2 regions of the Limnohabitans sp. TS-CS-82 genome follow, and region 2 is predicted to be linked to the other one. Evidence: predicted binding sites of a transcription regulator. Region 2 holds the regulator's gene; the other holds the start of a gene.
The links. The regulator FNR, encoded in region 2, switches genes on or off when oxygen is low (the NO sensors DNR and NnrR bind a similar motif). The targets are predictions, from matches to a motif close to TTGATNNNNATCAA.
Positions count from the first base shown of each region.

Region 1: C5F52_RS02585 (TraR/DksA family transcriptional regulator) is a predicted target of FNR. The motif match lies at 5,589-5,602, and genes of this name have one in related genera.

Region 1 covers NZ_PTQX01000001.1:539,354-548,670, forward strand. Annotated here, with positions in the region: gene queA (tRNA preQ1(34) S-adenosylmethionine ribosyltransferase-isomerase QueA) at 1-807, shown strand, start outside; gene tgt (tRNA guanosine(34) transglycosylase Tgt) at 794-1,960, shown strand; gene C5F52_RS02560 (FIST N-terminal domain-containing protein) at 1,986-3,266, opposite strand; gene C5F52_RS02565 (PhaM family polyhydroxyalkanoate granule multifunctional regulatory protein) at 3,263-3,925, opposite strand; gene C5F52_RS02570 (copper chaperone PCu(A)C) at 3,988-4,482, opposite strand; gene C5F52_RS02575 (YcnI family protein) at 4,498-5,049, opposite strand; gene C5F52_RS02580 (DUF2946 family protein) at 5,161-5,517, opposite strand; gene C5F52_RS02585 (TraR/DksA family transcriptional regulator) at 5,655-6,020, shown strand; gene C5F52_RS02590 (hypothetical protein) at 6,033-6,404, shown strand; gene C5F52_RS02595 (fumarylacetoacetate hydrolase family protein) at 6,481-7,440, opposite strand; gene C5F52_RS02600 (DUF3108 domain-containing protein) at 7,452-8,564, shown strand; gene C5F52_RS02605 (DUF3567 domain-containing protein) at 8,624-8,905, shown strand; gene purU (formyltetrahydrofolate deformylase) at 8,978-9,317, shown strand, end outside.
Region 2 covers NZ_PTQX01000007.1:116,886-126,202, reverse strand. Annotated here, with positions in the region: gene C5F52_RS15170 (sulfite exporter TauE/SafE family protein) at 1-664, shown strand, start outside; gene C5F52_RS15165 (sulfite exporter TauE/SafE family protein) at 665-1,378, opposite strand; gene hemN (oxygen-independent coproporphyrinogen III oxidase) at 1,378-2,766, opposite strand; gene fnr (fumarate/nitrate reduction transcriptional regulator Fnr) at 2,843-3,580, shown strand; gene C5F52_RS15150 (hypothetical protein) at 3,577-3,885, opposite strand; gene C5F52_RS15145 (FixH family protein) at 3,941-4,231, opposite strand; gene ccoG (cytochrome c oxidase accessory protein CcoG) at 4,238-5,608, opposite strand; gene ccoP (cytochrome-c oxidase, cbb3-type subunit III) at 5,693-6,610, opposite strand; gene C5F52_RS15130 (cbb3-type cytochrome c oxidase subunit 3) at 6,642-6,779, opposite strand; gene ccoO (cytochrome-c oxidase, cbb3-type subunit II) at 6,791-7,414, opposite strand; gene ccoN (cytochrome-c oxidase, cbb3-type subunit I) at 7,425-8,852, opposite strand; gene ccoS (cbb3-type cytochrome oxidase assembly protein CcoS) at 8,915-9,052, opposite strand; gene C5F52_RS15110 (cation-translocating P-type ATPase) at 9,052-9,317, opposite strand, start outside.

The DNA.
Region 1 (9,317 bases), on a different contig from region 2:
AAGGTGAGCAAAAAGCCGCCCGTGGGTACTGAGCTGTTGATGGTCGGCGGCAAAAATAACGGCGGATTCAACGCCACGCTCTTGGGCCGCTGGCCCAATGAAGACGGCCAACTGTTTCGCTTCAAGTTCAGCGACGAGCCGCACACACTGATGCAAGCGCACGGCCACATGCCACTGCCGCCCTACATCGAGCGCCACCAAAACACCGCCGACGCGCAACACGAAACCGAGGAAGACAAAGCCGAGGACGAGCGCCGTTACCAAACCGTGTTTGCCAAACACCCCGGTGCCGCCGCGGCCCCCACCGCAGCGCTGCACTTTGACGAAGGCGTGCTACAAGGGCTAGAAGCCCAAGGCGTGTCTCGCGCCAGCGTCACGCTGCATGTGGGAGCGGGCACGTTTCAGCCAGTCAAGACCGAGAACTTGGCCGAGCACCGCATGCACAGCGAGTGGTACAACATCCCGCCAGAAACCATCCAAGCCATTGCCGATTGCCGCGCACGCGGTGGCCGCGTGGTGGCGGTGGGCACGACCAGCGTGCGCACGCTAGAGAGTTGGGCGCAAAGTGGGCTGACGAGTGGCGACACACAAATCTTCATCACGCCCGGCTTTACGTTCCAGGTGGTGGATGTGTTGATCACCAACTTCCATTTACCCAAGAGCACATTGCTCATGTTGGTCAGCGCGTTTGCTGGCTTCGAGCACATGCACGCGCTGTACCGCCACGCCATTGCCCACCAATACCGATTCTTCAGCTACGGCGACGCCATGCTGCTACAAAGAAAGACCAACCATGTTGAAGTTTGACGTTCTCACCAAAGACACATCTAGTCATGCCCGCCGCGGCACGCTCACGCTCAACCACGGCGTGGTGCAAACCCCTATCTTCATGCCCGTGGGCACCTACGGCACGGTCAAAGGCGTGATGCCTCGCAGCCTCGAAGAAATGGGCGCGCAAATCATTTTGGGCAACACCTTCCACCTGTGGATGCGCCCTGGCCTCGATGTGATGCAAAGCTTTGGCGGCTTGCACGACTTTGAGCGTTGGAACAAACCCATCCTCACCGACAGCGGCGGTTTTCAGGTGTGGTCGCTGGGTGCGATGCGCAAAATCACCGAAGAAGGCGTGACGTTTGCCTCGCCCGTGAACGGCGACAAGTTATTCATGTCACCCGAGGTGAGCATGCAAATTCAAACCACGCTCAACAGTGACATCGTCATGCAACTCGACGAGTGCACACCTTACGAAACCAAAGGCCACCTCACCACAGAGGCCGAGGCTCGCAAGTCAATGGAGATGAGCCGCCGCTGGGCCGTGCGCAGCAAAGACGAATTTGCACGCTTAGAAAACCCCAACGCCCTGTTTGGCATCGTGCAAGGCGGCATGTTTACCAACTTGCGCCAAGAGTCACTCGATGCGCTGGTGGACATGAACTTCCCCGGCTACGCCATTGGCGGCGTGAGCGTGGGCGAGCCCAAAGACCAAATGCTAGAAATCATGGCGCACACACCGCATCGCATGCCCGAAAACAAACCACGCTACTTGATGGGTGTGGGCACACCCGAAGACTTGGTGCAAGGCGTGGCCGATGGCGTAGACATGTTTGACTGCGTCATGCCCACACGCAATGCACGCAACGGCACCATCTTCACCCGCTATGGCGATTTGAAGCTGCGCAATGCCCGTCACAAGGCAGACCACGGGCCACTCGACAGCACCTGCACCTGCTACACCTGCGCCGGCCACACACGCCCCGACGGCACAACCAGCGGCGGCTTTAGCCGTGCGTACTTGCACCACTTAGACCGCTGCGGCGAAATGCTCGGCCCCATGTTGACCACAGTACACAACCTGCACTACTACCTCAACCTCATGCGCGAAGTGCGCGAGTCTTTAGAAGCAGGGCAGTTCGGCGCATTCCGCGCCAAGTTCAAAGAAGACCGCGCACGCGGGGTTTAAACCCCGCCGCTAAGCGGCAGCGCCATCAAACCTCAGTGGTGAACACCGTCAAAACGCCGGTGTAGCCATGCAGCTCTTGGTGGGCAATTTCGCCACCGGCAAAGAAACCCACCAGCGGCACATCGCCCAATGCGCGGCGCACGATGTGCATCTCAGCACTCTCGCCACCAAAGTGTGGACCGCCGCGCCCTGCGCAGCTCACATAAATAGCACCCGCCATGCGGCGTGCGGGATGCGGGTTGATGTTGGTGTCGGCACTGAGTGCGCCCGCCAAGTCAGCCGTCATTTCTTCGGGCTCTAGGGCCTCGCGAATTTCGGCACAAATGCGTGTCAGGTCTGCGCGTGCCGCAGCGGCATTGCGCTCACAAAACGTGAGGCGCATACCCACCTCCACCGGCTGCGCCACAGCCACCGCTTCGCGTGCGGGATCGATGCCGACGATGTGGCGAACCAACACCGCATCGTCAAACTCACCTGTGCGCTTCACAGCTGGGTCGTGCGCGGCTGATAACCCCACCAAAGTGGCACGCACTTTGGCAATCGCAGGCTGCTTGTCAGCCAGGCTGATTTTCAAATCGCGCTCCAACACATGCAGCGCAGGTTCGTTGTCTAGGGTCAGCACCACGTTGTTGTCAGCACGGGTGATGGTGTGCGTTTGGGCGATGGGCAAACACCCCTGCGTCACGCGCGACACCATGGCCACGCTGGCATCAAACGCCACACCACTCAAGCCGCCATGAAACACGCCTGCAGCATGGCCCTGCCCTGCGATGTTGCCGTCGCCACTGAAAGCAAACTGCACCACATCGGTTCGGCTGGCCGACAAGCCACCAAACACATAGCCGCTGGCCGTGCGTTGTGCTAACTCGGCAATCAACTCGGGCACATCGGGCGTGTGTGCATCGGCATGCAACAAGGCCGTGTGCGGCACAAAGCTGCTGCCATGCTTGGCACCCATGCCGGCTTGCGCCAACGGGGCCACGCCGCTGAACACGCGGTAGTGCTCAGGCGAGATGTCGCACAACATCACACTCAGCGCTGGCTCATCAAAATATTCCACGTTGTTGGCCGCAATACCCACCCCCACGGTGCCCGCCCAATCGGTCACCTCCGGCAGCTCAGCGCTGAGGTGCGACAAGATGTCTTGTGCGTGCGTGGCGTAGTGGTCGGTGATGTAAATCAAACCAAGGTGCGGCGCACTGGCGTACTCGGGCAAGGCCATGTGCGCGCGCAACTGCGCCAGCACCAAGCCTGCGGCCATTTCCCACTGCGGGTGGGTGGCGTGACCGTAGGGGAAGAGTTTCATCGTTTGGATTTGGTGGCGGTTTTACGCGCGGGTGTTTTGCGGGCGGCAGGTTTGCGCGCAGCTGTTTTGGCGGCCGATTTTTTAGCAGCAGGCTTGGCAGCACCAGTGGTGGCGTGTGCTTGTGCGCGATGCGCCATGTCGTTCATGGCATGTGTGGCGATGTGCTGAAACTGGTCCGTCAAAGCGCCCCACCAATGAGAAGGGTCCACACCAGCAGCCGCAGCTTTTTTGCTGCGTGACTTGCTGGCTTTAGGTTGGGCTTTTGGCTCTTCTGCCGCAGCTTCTGCCTGTGCAGGCGCTGCTTGCGTGAATGCGTATTTAGGCTGGGCAGGTGCTGGTTGCGCCGCTTCTTGCGGCTTGACCTTGAGCGACTCAGCCAAATCGTTGAAGCTCATGTTCATGCCCTTCAAGGTATTGAGCGTCATGCACTGCACTTCGAGAGCCTGAATGGTGGCGCCCACTGCTTTGCTGTTTTGTTCCAGCCAAAACTGAACCGTCTTGAGTTCTTGAATGCGCTTCTCAAGCTCTTCAGGGTCCAGCGTAGGAGCCACCCAACCAGGCGCAGCAGATGATGTGGCTCCACCTCCGGGCGTGAGGTTCTTTAAAAAGTCAAAGCCCGGAACGAACTTGGTGAAATCAAAACCGGCTGGGTGGGTCATGTCTGTCTCCTGTATGTATAGGTCGCATTAAACCAAAACCCAGCCCACGCTTGGCTGACAGCTCAGTGCTTGTGGTCAGCATGGTTGTGTTCCATCTGTTTTTGATGTTGCATCATGGGTGCTTGCATGCCCACTTGCACTTTCAGCTCTACGTTGGACTTCACGCCTTTGGCATCTTGAAACGTCAGCGTCACAGGCACGGTAGTGTCTTTGGCCAAGGGTGCTTTCAAGTCCATCAACATCACGTGATAGCCGCCAGGCTTGAGCTCGACCGCTTTGCCAGCGGGCAAGTCTAGGCCGTTGGGCAAGGCGTTCATACGCATCACGTCTTTGTCCATCTTCATTTCGTGAATCTCAGCCACGCCTGCGACGGGGCTGCTCACGCCCACCAATTTGGCGTTGTCTTTGGCGGTGATTTTCATGAATGCACCGGTGGCCTTTTGGCCTTGCACAGTGGCGCGTGCCCATGCGTCGGTGATGGTCACGTTTTGGGCATACGCGTTGACCGCGCACGCAGTGGCGAATGCGGTGGCGATGAGGTGTTTCGTAAATTTCATAAATGCTCCTTTGAATTAATGGTGGTGTTCGTGTTTGGGTGCGGCTTGCACGTCTAGCAAAGCAGCAGGTGATTTGAGGCCGCGTGTCGAGGTGCCTTGGGTTGGAATGTCTGACCAATCATTTTGACTGTTCTCGCACACCTGCAACACCTTCACCCATAAAGGTCCTGCTTGGTTGGGCAAACGTCCCATGAAGGCGAATTCATCAAACTGGTCATCGGGCAGGGCATTGTCTTTGTGTGTCGCCGTCCAGCGCAACTCCACCACATCGTCGGTCACGGTTTTGCCATGGCTGATGTACGGCTTGTTCAGTTGGGCTTTACGGGTGGTGATGGTCCAGCCTACTTTGGGTTGCGGCTTGGCCCCTTCAAAGCCAGCGGGCACTTGCACGACCAGGCCATGGGTTGCCGCACCGTTGCAGCCATGCCCCACACGTAACGTAGCTTTGTAATAACTGCCAGCCACCGCTTGCGGTTCTGTCAAGACGATGTGGGCGTGTGCCTGCAGCGCCGTAGCCGCCAAGCAAGCCCAGATGCACTGGGCGAGTGTTTTGAAAAATTGATTCATCTTGTTTCCTTCTGTTTGAACTTGCGTCAATTGCATCTGACCTGTGTGCGAACGCGCAGCACAAAGCCAGCACACCAAGCGGCGGCACAAGGCCGCGCGCCCGTTTAAAACTCAGAGGGAAAGTTCAGGCGGCCCACGCGAAGGCAGCGGGGGCGCAGTGAGAGCCGCAATGTGCGCTGCAGCGATGGGCTGCATGACATGGGCCAGTGGGGAAGGTTGGGTCAACGCAGTGTTCAACGCAGGAGGTGGTGCGCTGATGGAGGCACACAAAGGGCAGTCCAGCGTGTGGGTGGATGCGGCAGCTTCATCGTCACTTTGCACCACCAGCTTCATGCTGCCCGTGCTGGTACAGACCAAGTCCATGCCCTGCGGGTTGACGATGGGCGATGCAATGGCCACGCCAACAGACAACGCAAACCACACCAGCACAAGGCGGGTGAGTTGGATGGCGTGACGCAAGCGTTGCATGTTTGAAATTATGTCTGACGCATTGGACATATTCGCAACGTCTGCCCTGCCTAGGTGAAAACGAGGATTCATTGACATCCATCAAGGAATGAAGCGCATGATGGGCGCAACATCAAACCATAAATAGAGGAGCTTCCATGGACGCACAACACGCCACAGCCTTCAAGCAAAAGCTTGAAACCCAACGCGCCGACTTGCTTGCACAAATTGCACAGCAACGCGGTGGCAAAGCCAGCCGCGCAGAAGTGGCGGCCGAGCACTTCGCGCACAACGAAGACTCAGACGCACAGGTCAACACCGCACGCGATTTGGAGTTCGCCATCAACGAACACGAAACCGCCGAGCTGGCTGCGATTGACGACGCCTTGGCTCGCTTAAGTGCTGGCACGTATGGCCATTGCGTCGATTGCGATGCCACGATTTCCGAAGCACGCCTGAACGCAGCACCCGAAGCAGCGCGCTGCATTGGCTGCCAAGAAAAATCTGAACACAACCACCACTAAGAAAGAAAACACATGACCACTTTTCACGCCGTTGTTTGGATGGACCACCAAGAAGCCCACGTGCTGATGTTCGACCGTGAGCACGTGGAGAGCCAACGCGTCAAATCACGCACCCACCACAAACACCAAGGCAAACCCACCGACACCGCACACCTGTATGCCGACATTGCCAAAGCCCTAGAAGGCACACACGAAGTGTTGGTCACCGGACCAGGTAAAGCTCGCGATGAGTTCCGTGACTGGTGCAAACAACACCACGCCCATGTGAACGTGGTGGACAGCGTCGCCAGCGACCACCCCACCGATGCACAAGTGGTGGCCATGGCACGTCAGTACTTCAAGAAGTTCGACAAAATGGCCGCAGACCCCGCGCACCTGAAGTAAACCTTCAGCCACGTGCGTGGCCGACAACAAAAAGCCCGCTACAGCAGCGGGCTTTTTGTTTTGGCGAAACGTTTGTTTAAGCGTCTAGCGAGGCCAGTTCTTGCTCGATGGCACCAAACACGCTTTGGCCATCTTTGCCTTTGGCTTCGATGCGCACAGTGTCGGCAAACTTCATGTACTCGGTGGTGGCCTTGCCATCGAGCGCAGTTTCCATGGCGCGTTTTTCGGCGATGCAGCTATAGCCTTTGGGCCACTCAGTTTTGCCGTTTTTCTCAAAGCCCGCATTGCTGACTGTGCCGCTGTTGACCACGGTGCCTGCACGCAGTGCGCGCGTTTTGCTGGCATAGGCCACGAGTTGGCCGAAGTGATGCGTCATGTCTGTGCCTGCGTCGCACATGCCGACCTTGCGGCCGTTCCATGCCACTTGCACGGTCAGGTGCACGCTGCCGTTGTCCCATGCGTCGCCCAGCTCATCCAGCGTCACGGCCACGGGGCTGAATGACGCAGCGGGGTGGCTTTGCACGTTGTGTGTGACGTTGCGCAGGGTGATGGCGTTGGACAGCATGACCAAGCGGATGCTTTCAAGCGCATCGTCAGCCGATGCACCCACGGGCACGTCACCTGTGATGACGGCGATTTCGGCAGAGAAGTCTGCACCTAGGTTTTCGTTGGCACACACCACATGGTCGTTTGCGCCCATCAGTGCATCGCTGGCGGCTTGGTGCATCACCAAATCGCCCTCACCCTCGCCCAACAAGGCGGCGTGATTGGCGTAGGCATTGCCCGTCAGGCGCTGGTAGGCGCGGGGCAGCGGGGCCATGCAAAGTGCAGGGTCAAACGGGAAGGCGTGGCGCGCTTTACCGTTGTTGAGGGTTTCATACAAGTCTTGCAGTTGGGGGGCGATGAAGCCCCAGTCGTCCAGCGCTTGCTGCATGCGGGTGGCGATGCCCGTCGCATAATGCGCGGTGCTCAAGTCGCGCGACACAACCACCAGTTGTCCATCGCGTGTACCGTCTTTGTATGTGGCTAATTTCATGCCACGATTCTATGAAAGAACACGCGCCCGCCATGCAGGTAGCCGCCCACGTCAACAACGCACCTGTTAGCCATCCGCATTTGCAGCGCAAACACGCGGTGCTGCTGGTGTCTGGCGTGTTGTTGATGCACCTCTGGCTGCTGGCAGGTGGCCCTATGTGGTTCACGCCGGAGCCGGGCCAGCCTTTGCATCCCCAAGCCATGGTGACGCGCCAAATCGAGGTCGCTGCACCACGCGCACCGCAAGTGCCAAAGCCTGTGCAGCCGGCCCGCACCCAACCCAAGCCAACTGATGCTGCGGATACAAATGCCAACGCAAGCGCTGTCGACGCATCGACATCCAAAACAAAACCATTGAACTTCGACGATTTCGGTGTCGACCTGGCTGCGCCTGTCGCCCTGCCGCCTCGTCAGGCCTCTGGCCTTGACTTGCCGCCTCACAACCGCACCGGCAGCGATGGACTCACCCAAGCCACCGCGTTCAAAGCCCCCGAATCGGCTCTGCTGAAATACAAAGTGCAAGGCCAAGCCAAAGGTTTGAATTACTGGGCCTCGGCCGAACTCGCGTGGCAACAAGACGGCCAAAACTACGATTCGCGTTTGACCGTCAGCGCATTTTTGCTTGGCTCGCGCACCCAAGTCAGCAAGGGCACGTTAGGGCCCGAAGGCCTCATGCCCACACGCTTTGGCGACAAGGGTCGCAGCGAACTGGCTGCGCACTTTCAGCGCGACAAAGGCATCATCAGCTTCAGCGCCAATTCGCCCGATGCGCCGCTGCTCAAAGGCGCGCAAGACCGCTTGAGCGTGGTGATTCAAATCAGCACCCTATTGGCAGGCGACCCCACGCGTTTCCCGCTGGGCACGATGCTGTCGTTCCAAACTGTGTCGCAGCGCGAGGCGGAGGTCTGGCACTTCTTGGTGGAAAAAGAAGAGTTGCTGCAATTGCCCTTTGGCGAGATCGGTGCCATCAAGCTCAACCGCAAGCCCCGCCGTGAGTTTGACCAGCACATTGAGCTTTGGTTTGCCCCCACATTGGGCTATTTGCCTGTGCGTTTGCGCATCACCAACGCCAACGGCGACTTTGTGGACCAACTTTTAAACACCGCCGAAAAACCCAGCCCTTGAATTTGGGCTTTTGAATCCGATATGCTTAGATGCAATTCGTTTTCAGCCGAAAGATTCCCATGGACATGCTCTACAACTCCGACACGTATTCCGTGATGCACCTGCACGTGCAAGACGACGCGTTGGTGCCTGTCCGCCCAGACGTGCCCGCCTTGGCCCGTCATGGCTTTGAGATCGTAGACAAACGTTCTGGCAAAGAGATTTACCTCGAAGGCTCGTGGGCCGAGCAATTTCAGGTGCATTTGCGTGCGTGGCAAGAAAACGCCCCCACCCAAGAAGAGGTGGAAGACACCTTGGCCGGCTACGCCGTGCTGGCCCAAAACCCAGTTGTGGTGCACTGAGCCTGCACACGCACGACACCTAGGGCGCTTCGGCGCCCTTTTTCATGTCCAGTCCTACCTACAATTGCGCACATGACTGCATACATCCTTAATTTGTCTTGCCCTGATCGCCAGGGCATCGTGCACGCCGTGTCTGGCTTTTTGCTGGAGCGCAAAGGCAACATCGAAGAAGCCGCTCAGTACAACGACCCCGACACGGGCTTGTTCTTCATGCGCGTGCAATTTGCCTGCGATGCCGTAGACCAAGACGAGTTACGTGCACAGCTCGCCACCTTTGCCGACACCTTCGGCATGAAGTGGACGCTGCACGACACCACCCAACCTATGCGCACGGTGTTGATGGTCAGCAAAGAAGGCCATTGCCTGAACGACTTGTTGTTCCGCGTCAAAAGCGGCCTGCTACCTTTGGACA
Region 2 (9,317 bases):
GGTCAAGATGGCCATTGCCACGTCGATGGCCACCATCATCTTCACCTCAGTCTCTAGCGTGCGCGCGCACCACAAGCGTGGCGCAGTGCGTTGGGATTTGGTCAAAGGCTTGGCGCCAGGCATCGTGCTGGGCAGCATGATTGGCAGCTTAGGTGTGTTTTACTGGCTCAAAGGCTCTTACTTGGCCATCTTCTTTGGCTTGTTTGTGGGCTTCTCAGCCACGCAAATGTTCTTAGATAAAAAGCCAGCGCCTACACGCCAAGTGCCCGCCACGGCTGGCCTGATGGGTGCAGGCGGTGCGATTGGTTTTCTCTCTGGTTTGGTCGGTGCTGGCGGCGGCTTTATCAGCGTGCCGTTCATGACCTGGTGCAACGTGGCCATTCACAACGCCGTGGCCACCAGCGCAGCCTTAGGCTTTCCTATTGCTGTCGCCAACGTGGCGGGCTACATCGTCAGTGGCATGACGGTGGAAGGTTTACCTGCGGATGCATTTGGTTTTATTTGGGTGCCAGCTTTGGTTGTCATTGCTGCTTGCAGCGTGTTCACTGCCCCTTTGGGCGCCAAGGCCGCGCACATGTTGCCCGTCAAAAAACTCAAGCGTGTGTTTGCCAGCGTCTTGTATGTGCTGGCCGCCTATATGTTTTACAAAGGCATCACCAGCTGATCACTGAGGCACCAAGCACCATGGGGCTTGGTACTCCACCAGACCCATCCACAGGGTCCAACCCGAGCTAGCGGCCAAAGCCAAACCCGCTAAGCGCACACCCCATGCTCCGTTGCCTGTGCTGATGATTTGCCCACCTCGCAAACGCAGCCAGACCCAAGGGCCAATCGTCAGCACCACAGCGCTACCCAATGCAAACAGGGCCATCACGCCTGCGCCCTCTAGCGGGCTGTTGCTGAGCGCAGCCACCAAGAGCGCGCCATACAGCAAACCACAAGGCATCAACGCCCACAACACACCCAAGACAACTGCGCCACCATTGCGCAGCTTGAGGTGCGCCGTCATGCTTTGCACACGACGCCAAATGCCACGGCCAAAGTCTTCGAGCCAAATGGGCTGCTCACCGCGCCACAGCAACAAACCACCCACCATGAAGGCCACGATGTGCATCAAGGTCCAGACGGGGCGAAACACAGCCGACTGGGTGCTGAGCCAACCCACGCCTTGCATGGTGCTGGCGGCCACTGCGCCTAAAGCGCTGTAGCCGATGACGCGGCCGAGTTGAAACAAAAGCATGGCAGACACGCCCTGCCCGCCTGATTGTTTTTGGGCAGCACGCCCAATACCTGCACAGGCCGCACCGCACATGGCCAAACAGTGCGGCCCACCCGCGAGCCCCATCAAGAGTGCGGTGAGAGCCAAAGTTGTGTTCATCAGATGATTTTAGAGAACCTTGCGCGGTTCTTGTCGGCTTGCAGGTATTTGTCAAAGACCATGGCGACGCCACGCACAAAGAACCAACCCAGCTCGGTCACGTGAATGCCCGCATCGTCCATGGTCAACAAGCCCTGCGCTTGCATGGTGGCCAAGCTTTCCATCTCTGCTGCGAAGTATTTTTTGAAGTCCACCAAGTGCGCCAACTCGACCGATTCAAACAGCACGCTACCTTGGCACATCAGTGCCATGATGACGGTGCGACGCACCAAGTCATCACGCGACAAAGCCATGCCACGTGCCACGGGCAAACGGCCTTGGTTGAGCAAGTCGTAATACTCGTCCAAGGTCTTGACGTTTTGACTGAAGGTGGGGCCCACGCGACCGATGGAAGAAACACCCAAGGCAATCAGATCGCAATCGGGCTGCGTGCTGTAGCCTTGAAAGTTGCGGTGCAAGCGGCCTTGGCGCTTGGCCACAGCCAGCGCGTCGTTGGGTAAGGCAAAGTGGTCCATGCCCACGTACACATAACCGGCCTCCACCAACACACGCATCGCGCTGGACAACATGACCAGCTTCGAAGCCGCAGGCGGCAAGTCTTGCGTATGGATGCGACGCTGTGGCTTGAAGCGCTCGGGCAAGTGCGCATAGGCATACAAGGCAATGCGGTCGGGACGCAGTTGGGTGATTTTTTCCAAAGTGCGCTCAAAGGTTTCTGGCGTTTGCATGGGCAAGCCATAAATCAAATCGGCATTGACGGATTCAAAACCCAATTCGCGCGCAGCAGCAACCAAGTCAAACACTTGCTCAGCGGGTTGAATACGATGCACCGCTTTTTGCACGGCGGGCTCAAAGTCTTGCACGCCAAAGCTCAGGCGGTTAAAGCCCAGTTCCGCCAAGTGGGCCAATCGCTCACGCGTCACCGTGCGTGGGTCAATCTCGACCGAGTATTCACCGCCTGGCGCAAACTGAAAGTTGCGACGCAGCATGGCCATGAGTTGCGCCAACTCTGCATCACTCAAAAACGTCGGGCTACCGCCACCCAAGTGCAATTGAGACACCACTTGACCTTGACCAAGGTGCGCAATGTTTAGATCAACCTCGCGCTCAAGGTAGCGCAAATACTCTGCGCCACGCTCGTGGTGTTTGGTGATGATCTTGTTACAGGCGCAGTAGTAACACAGTGACTCGCAAAACGGGATGTGCACATACAGCGACAAGGGATAGGCTTTGGCGCCCACACCATCGCGGCGTTGCTCTAACGCTTGCAAATAATCGGCCTCACCAAACGCCTCCACAAATCGGTCTGCCGTGGGATACGAGGTGTAACGCGGCCCCGCCACGTCATAGCGCTGCAAAAGTTCTGGATTGAGGACAAGAGAATGCATAAGTTCACACCTAAATTTGCGCTCCATAATAGGCGTGCAGGCGCAGCAAAAAGTTGACCTGCATCAACACAAACGACTGTCAGACCCCATGAATTCCACCAGTATCAAAGTCGCCTGTTCCAATTGCAATTTGCGCGAACTGTGCATGCCTTTAGGCTTGAACGAGAGCGAGATGGAGCGTGTGGACGAAGTGGTGGCCACACGCCGCAAAGTGGCACGTGGTGACAACCTGTTCAGGAATGGTGACAAGTTCAATGCGCTGTACGCCATTCGCACAGGCTTCTTCAAAACACGCATCTCTGCTGAGGACGGCCGCGACCAAGTGACGGGTTTTCAAATGGCCGGTGAAATCATCGGTCTAGACGGCATCGTGAGCGACCACCACACCTGCGATGCGGTGGCACTGGAAGACGCCGAAGTGTGCGTGATGCCTTTTGATCGCATTGAAGAGCTGTCGCGCGAAATCACGTCCCTGCAGCGCCATGTCCACAAAATCATGAGCCGAGAAATCGTGCGTGAAAACGGTGTGATGTTGCTGCTGGGCAGCATGCGTGCAGAAGAGCGTCTCGCGGCGTTCTTGTTGAACTTGGTGCAGCGCCTGCACGCCAGAGGGTTCTCTCAGTCTGAACTCATTTTGCGCATGACGCGCGAAGATATTGGCAGCTACCTTGGGCTCAAACTCGAAACGGTGAGCCGCACGTTTTCAAAGTTTGTAGAAGACGGCGTCGTAGAAGTCAAACAACGCCATGTGCGCATTTTGAATGCCGATGCGCTCAAGCTCATCGTGAACGCACAAACCTGCCAACCTATTTAAACAGCGACAGGGTCGCAACACACCTCTTGCTTGGGGCAGCCATCAGGTCGCTCTGTTGGCACCATCGGGCAACGGTTCATTTCAAACGGTGATACCGACAGCAAGGTGGTCAATGCGCTGGAGGCTGCCGTGACCATCCAGAAAACAAAAAACGACAAGGTATAGACACCTTGTCGTGAGAGCTCAATAGGCTGACCAAACCATTGCATATCTTGCGGGTCTACAAACGCAAACACCAGCATTTCCAAAACACCTGCTACTAAAAAAGCAGGCCATGCAATCCACATCATTCGCTGAGCCAACATTCTGATTCTCCTAAACAGGAATGAGTTCAGTCTAGGCTCGAATGACAGCGCCAAGTCATGGGGTTTTCGCGGGGGTCTCTTGCTTGGCTGACTCAGCTTTGGGCGTCACCACATGGTTACGCGCCTGCATGGCGGGTGCCAGCTGCATGTCTTTTTCTGCCGCCAAGGTTTTGTTGATATCTAAGCCTCGGCGGTAATAGTCGTCGGCCACCACGGGGTCGGGCACGCGAATGGCAATCGCCAACGTGATGAATCCCGCCACAATGACCGCAGCAGGGCCCGCGATGATGAGCCAAACGTGACCATATTGCCACCATGCTTTGGTATCAGTTGTTTCTTGTTTCATGATGCATTACCTAGGAACGATGAACACAGATTTTTCGACCACAAACTCATCGGTACCCAAGGCCTGAACTTCAAACATGATTTTGTGCGAGCCACCCTCGACAGAACCATAAGGCACATCGGCACGCAACACAATCCAACGGGCTTGTGCAGGGTCCACCATGACTTCGGTATCGGTCGTGATTTTCAAACCTGGCAAACCTTTGACTGACAAGCGGTAAGTCTGAATGCTCTCCGCTGCGTTCATGATTTGCAGACGGTACACATTTTCAAGTGTGCCGTATTCCGTGATGCGCGACAAAGTCGAGCGGTCACGCACCACGTCAACCTTGAACGGTGTACGCAAGCTCAACGACACAAACAAGCCCACTGTCACAGCCAACAAGATCATGGTGTAGATCTGAATGCGCGGGCGCATCAGGCGTTGCCAGATTTGGGCGGGCGTCCACTTGTTGTCCATCGCATTTTGCGTGGAGTAGCGCACCAAGCCACGGGCATAGCCCATCTTGTCCATCACGGTGTCGCACACGTCAGCGCAAGCACCGCAGCCAATGCATTCGTATTGCAAGCCATCGCGGATATCAATGCCGGTGGGACACACTTGCACGCACAAAGTGCAGTCGACGCAGGCCCCCAAGTTCAAAGCCCCTGCTTCAGCTTTCTTGGCGCGCGGGCCACGTGGCTCACCACGCTCTGTGTCATACGTGACGATGAGTGTGTCGTTGTCAAACATGGCGCTTTGAAAGCGCGCATAGGGGCACATGTATTTGCACACCTGTTCGCGCATGAAGCCTGCGTTGCCATACGTGGCAAAGGCGTAGAAGAACACCCAGAACAGTTCCCATGAACTCATTTGGGTCAGGAAGAATTCCATCGCCAATTCGCGGATGGGCGTGAAATAACCCACAAAGGTAAAGCCAGTCCAGATCGAGAAGAAGATCCAGATGATGTGCTTGTACCATTTCTTCACCAATTTCTCTAACGAGAAATCAGCATCATCCAAGCGCATGCGGGCTGAGCGATCGCCTTCGACCTTGCGCTCAATCCACAAGAAAATTTCGCTGTAAACGGTTTGCGGGCAGGCATAGCCACACCACAAACGCCCCGCCACTGCCGTGAACAAAAACAGCGCCAAGGCTGAGATCACCAACAGGCCGGTGAGGTAGATGAAGTCTTGCGGGTACAAGACCAAACCAAAAATATAAAAACGGCGCGATGCCAAGTCGAACAACACGGCTTGGCGTGTGCCCCACTCAAACCAAGGCAAACCGTAAAACACCAGCTGCGTCAGGACCACCAAAATCCAGCGCCAATACGCAAAGATACCCTCGACAGAGCGAGGGTAGATTTTTTTCGATGCAGCATAAAGCGAGACCATCGCCTCGTCCGCAGAGCCCGAAGGCTCTGGAACGATAGGGATGGTCTTGCGCTGCTTGGAGTCGTCAGCAGAGTTCAAAGCGTTTTACTTCGTAGCAGCAGGTTTGTTCGAGAAGCCCCAAACATAGGCAGTCAACACGTGAATTTGTGACTCAGTCAAACGGCCTTCTTGTGCTGGCATTTGGTTGACCTTACCACCGTTGATCATCGCGGTGATGGCCTCTTCGCCCCAACCGTGCAACCAGATCTTGTCGGTCAAGTTAGCAGAGCCCATGGCTTGCATACCTTTGCCGTCAGGACCGTGACATGCAGCGCAAGCACCGAACTTGGACTTACCCAAAGCGGCACGCACGGAGTCGTGTGGGCTGCCAGACAAGCTCAACACATAGTGCGACACGTTACGAATGTCATCAGGGCTTCCAACGGCTGCAGCCATCGGAGGCATTTGACCAATGCGGCCTTTGGTGATGGTTTCTTTGATCTTGTCAGTCGTACCGCCGTGCAACCAATCGCTGTCGGTCAAGTTAGGGAAGCCCTTAGAACCGCGTGCGTCAGAGCCGTGGCACTGAGCACAGTTGTTCATGAACAAACGCTCGCCCACAGCCATGGCTTTGGGGTCTTGCGACAGTTGCTCAGGTGTTTGCGCGTTGAAAGCAGCATACAAAGGCTCGAGTTCTTGGTTGGCCTTGGCCACTTCAGCTTCGTATTGACCTTGCGATGTCCAAGCCAACTTGCCTGCATAGCCGCCCAAGCCTGGGTAAGCAATGAAATACACCACAGCAAACACCATGGTGATGATGAACAGCCACAGCCACCAACGTGGCAGTGGGTTGTTCATTTCACGCAAGTCCTCGTCCCAGACGTGGCCGGTTGTACCGTCCTCTTCGTGTGCTGACACTTTAACTTTGGCAGAGAACCACAGCAAAAATGCGCAGTACACGATGCCAAAAATGGAGATGGACGATACGAAGATCGACCAAAAATTACTTGTGAAATCACTCATGATTCGATTCCTTTACAAAGGCCTCTGGGCCTTAGTCTTGATCGAGGGGCAGCTTTGATGCGGCCTCAAAATCTTCTTTGTTACGTCGAGAAAAAGCCCACACCATGATGCCGATGAACAAGGCAAACGAAATCAACGTGGTCGCGATGCGCAGATCATTGACATCCATGGGGTGTCTCCTTATTTGAGCGCGAGGCCCAGTGATTGGAGGAAAGCAATCACAGCTTCCATCTCGGTTTTACCCGCGACGTCTTCGGAGGCCTTAGCGATTTCTTCATCCGTATAAGGCACGCCCACTGTGCGCAATGCCTTCATGTGTGCAGGCATGGCTGCCGCATCGACCGTGTTCTTCAACAGCCATGGGTACTCAGGCATGTTGGACTCAGGCACCACATCGCGTGGGTTGTTCAAATGAACACGGTGCCATTCGTCGCTGTATTTACCGCCGACGCGAGCCAAGTCTGGACCGGTACGCTTGCTGCCCCATTGGAAGGGATGGTCATACACAGACTCACCAGCCACTGAGTAGTGGCCGTAACGCAATGTCTCTGCACGGAAAGGACGGATCATTTGCGAGTGGCAGTTGTAGCAACCTTCACGCACATAGATGTCACGGCCAGCCAACTGCAAGGCAGTCAAAGGCTTCACGCCGATGACGGGCTCAGTGGTGGACTTTTGGAAGAACAAAGGCACGATCTCAACCAAGCCGCCAAAAGCGACAGCGATCAAGATCAACACGATCATCAAAAAGTTATTGGTCTCCACGCTGGCGTGGGAGAAGCCTTTGGAATTGTTATCAGACATTTATTTCTCCTCAGGCGTGTGCAGGTGCTGGAATGGCAACGCTCACGGTGTTACCGCTGGTCGCAGTTTTGACCACGTTCCACAACATGATGACCATGCCTGTCAAGTACAACAAACCACCCGCCATACGAATGACATAGAACGGATACGTGGCTTTGACAGATTCAACAAAGGTGTAAGTCAATGTGCCGTCGGCGTTGATCGCGCGCCACATCAAACCTTGCATTACACCGGCAATCCACATCGCAGCGATGTACAACACGATACCGATGGTGGCCAACCAGAAGTGGACCTCGATCGCCTTGACGCTGAACATTTCCTTGCGGCCGAACAACTTAGGAATCAAGTAGTAGATTGAACCCATGGACACCAAGCCCACCCAGCCCAAAGCACCTGAGTGCACGTGACCAACGGTCCAGTCGGTGTAGTGACTCAAAGCATTCACTGTTTTAATGGCCATCATGGGGCCTTCGAACGTAGACATGCCGTAGAACGACAAAGACACGATCAAGAAACGCAAGATAGGGTCATCGCGCAACTTGTGCCATGCGCCAGACAAAGTCATGATGCCGTTGATCATGCCGCCCCAGCTAGGAGCCAACAACACCAAAGAAAACACCATACCGACGGACTGAGTCCAGTCAGGCAAAGCGGTGTAATGCAAGTGGTGAGGACCCGCCCACATGTAAGTGAAGATCAAAGCCCAGAAGTGAACGATCGACAGGCGATACGAATACACAGGGCGACCTGCTTGCTTAGGGATGAAGTAATACATCATGCCCAAGAAGCCAGCGGTCAAGAAGAAGCCCACCGCGTTGTGACCGTACCACCACTGCACCATGGCGTCTTGGGCGCCAGCGTAAGCAGAGTAAGACTTCATCATGCCCGCAGGAATGGCCGCGCTATTGACGATGTGCAACAAGGCCACCGCAATGATGAACGCACCATAGAACCAATTGGCCACGTAAATGTGTTTGACCTTGCGTGTACCCACGGTACCGAAGAACACCACCGCGTAGGACACCCACACCACGGCGATCAACAAGTCGATGGGCCACTCCAGCTCAGCGTACTCCTTGCCTTGGGTGAAACCCAAAGGCAAACTGACCGCTGCAGCCAAGATGACCAACTGCCAACCCCAGAAGGTGAAAGCAGCCAATTTGGGCATGAACAAGACTGTGTGACAGGTGCGTTGCACCACGTAGTAGCTGGTTGCGAACAAGGCGCAGCCGCCGAACGCAAAAATCACCGCATTGGTGTGCAATGGACGCAAGCGGCCATAGGTCAACCAAGGGATGCCAAAGTTCAGTTCGGGCCAAGCCAGTTGAGAAGCGATGATCACGCCCACCAACATGCCAACCACGCCCCAAACCACCGCCATGATGGAAAACTGCCGTACAACGGTATCGCTGTAAACGGCTTGCTCTGATGAGTTCATCGGTCACCTTTCATTTTTCAAACCAGTATCCTCAAATCACCCCTACAGGTGTTTGATTCAAATCAATCGTTTCGAAGAATACGCTCGCCTTCTTGCTCCACGCTGTCAAATTGGCCTTTGTGAATGGCCCACCAGAGGCCGCCCAAGATAAAAAGAACCAACAACACCGACAGCGGAATCAATAAATACAAGATATCCATCAAAATCCTTTCGTGAGCCGTAAAGAATTCAACACGACCCACAACGAGCTCAACGCCATTCCCAAACCAGCCAGCCATGCGGGCAACCAGCCCACCACCGCCAATGGCACGCACAAAGCGTTGTAAGCCGCCGCCCACACCAAGTTTTGCTTAACCACCCTCAGGGTATGCCTGGCTAACTTGATGCTTTGCGCCACCACCAACAAGCTGCCGCCCATCAAGACCAAGTCCGATTTGGACTGAGCCAAGGGCACCGCATTGCCAA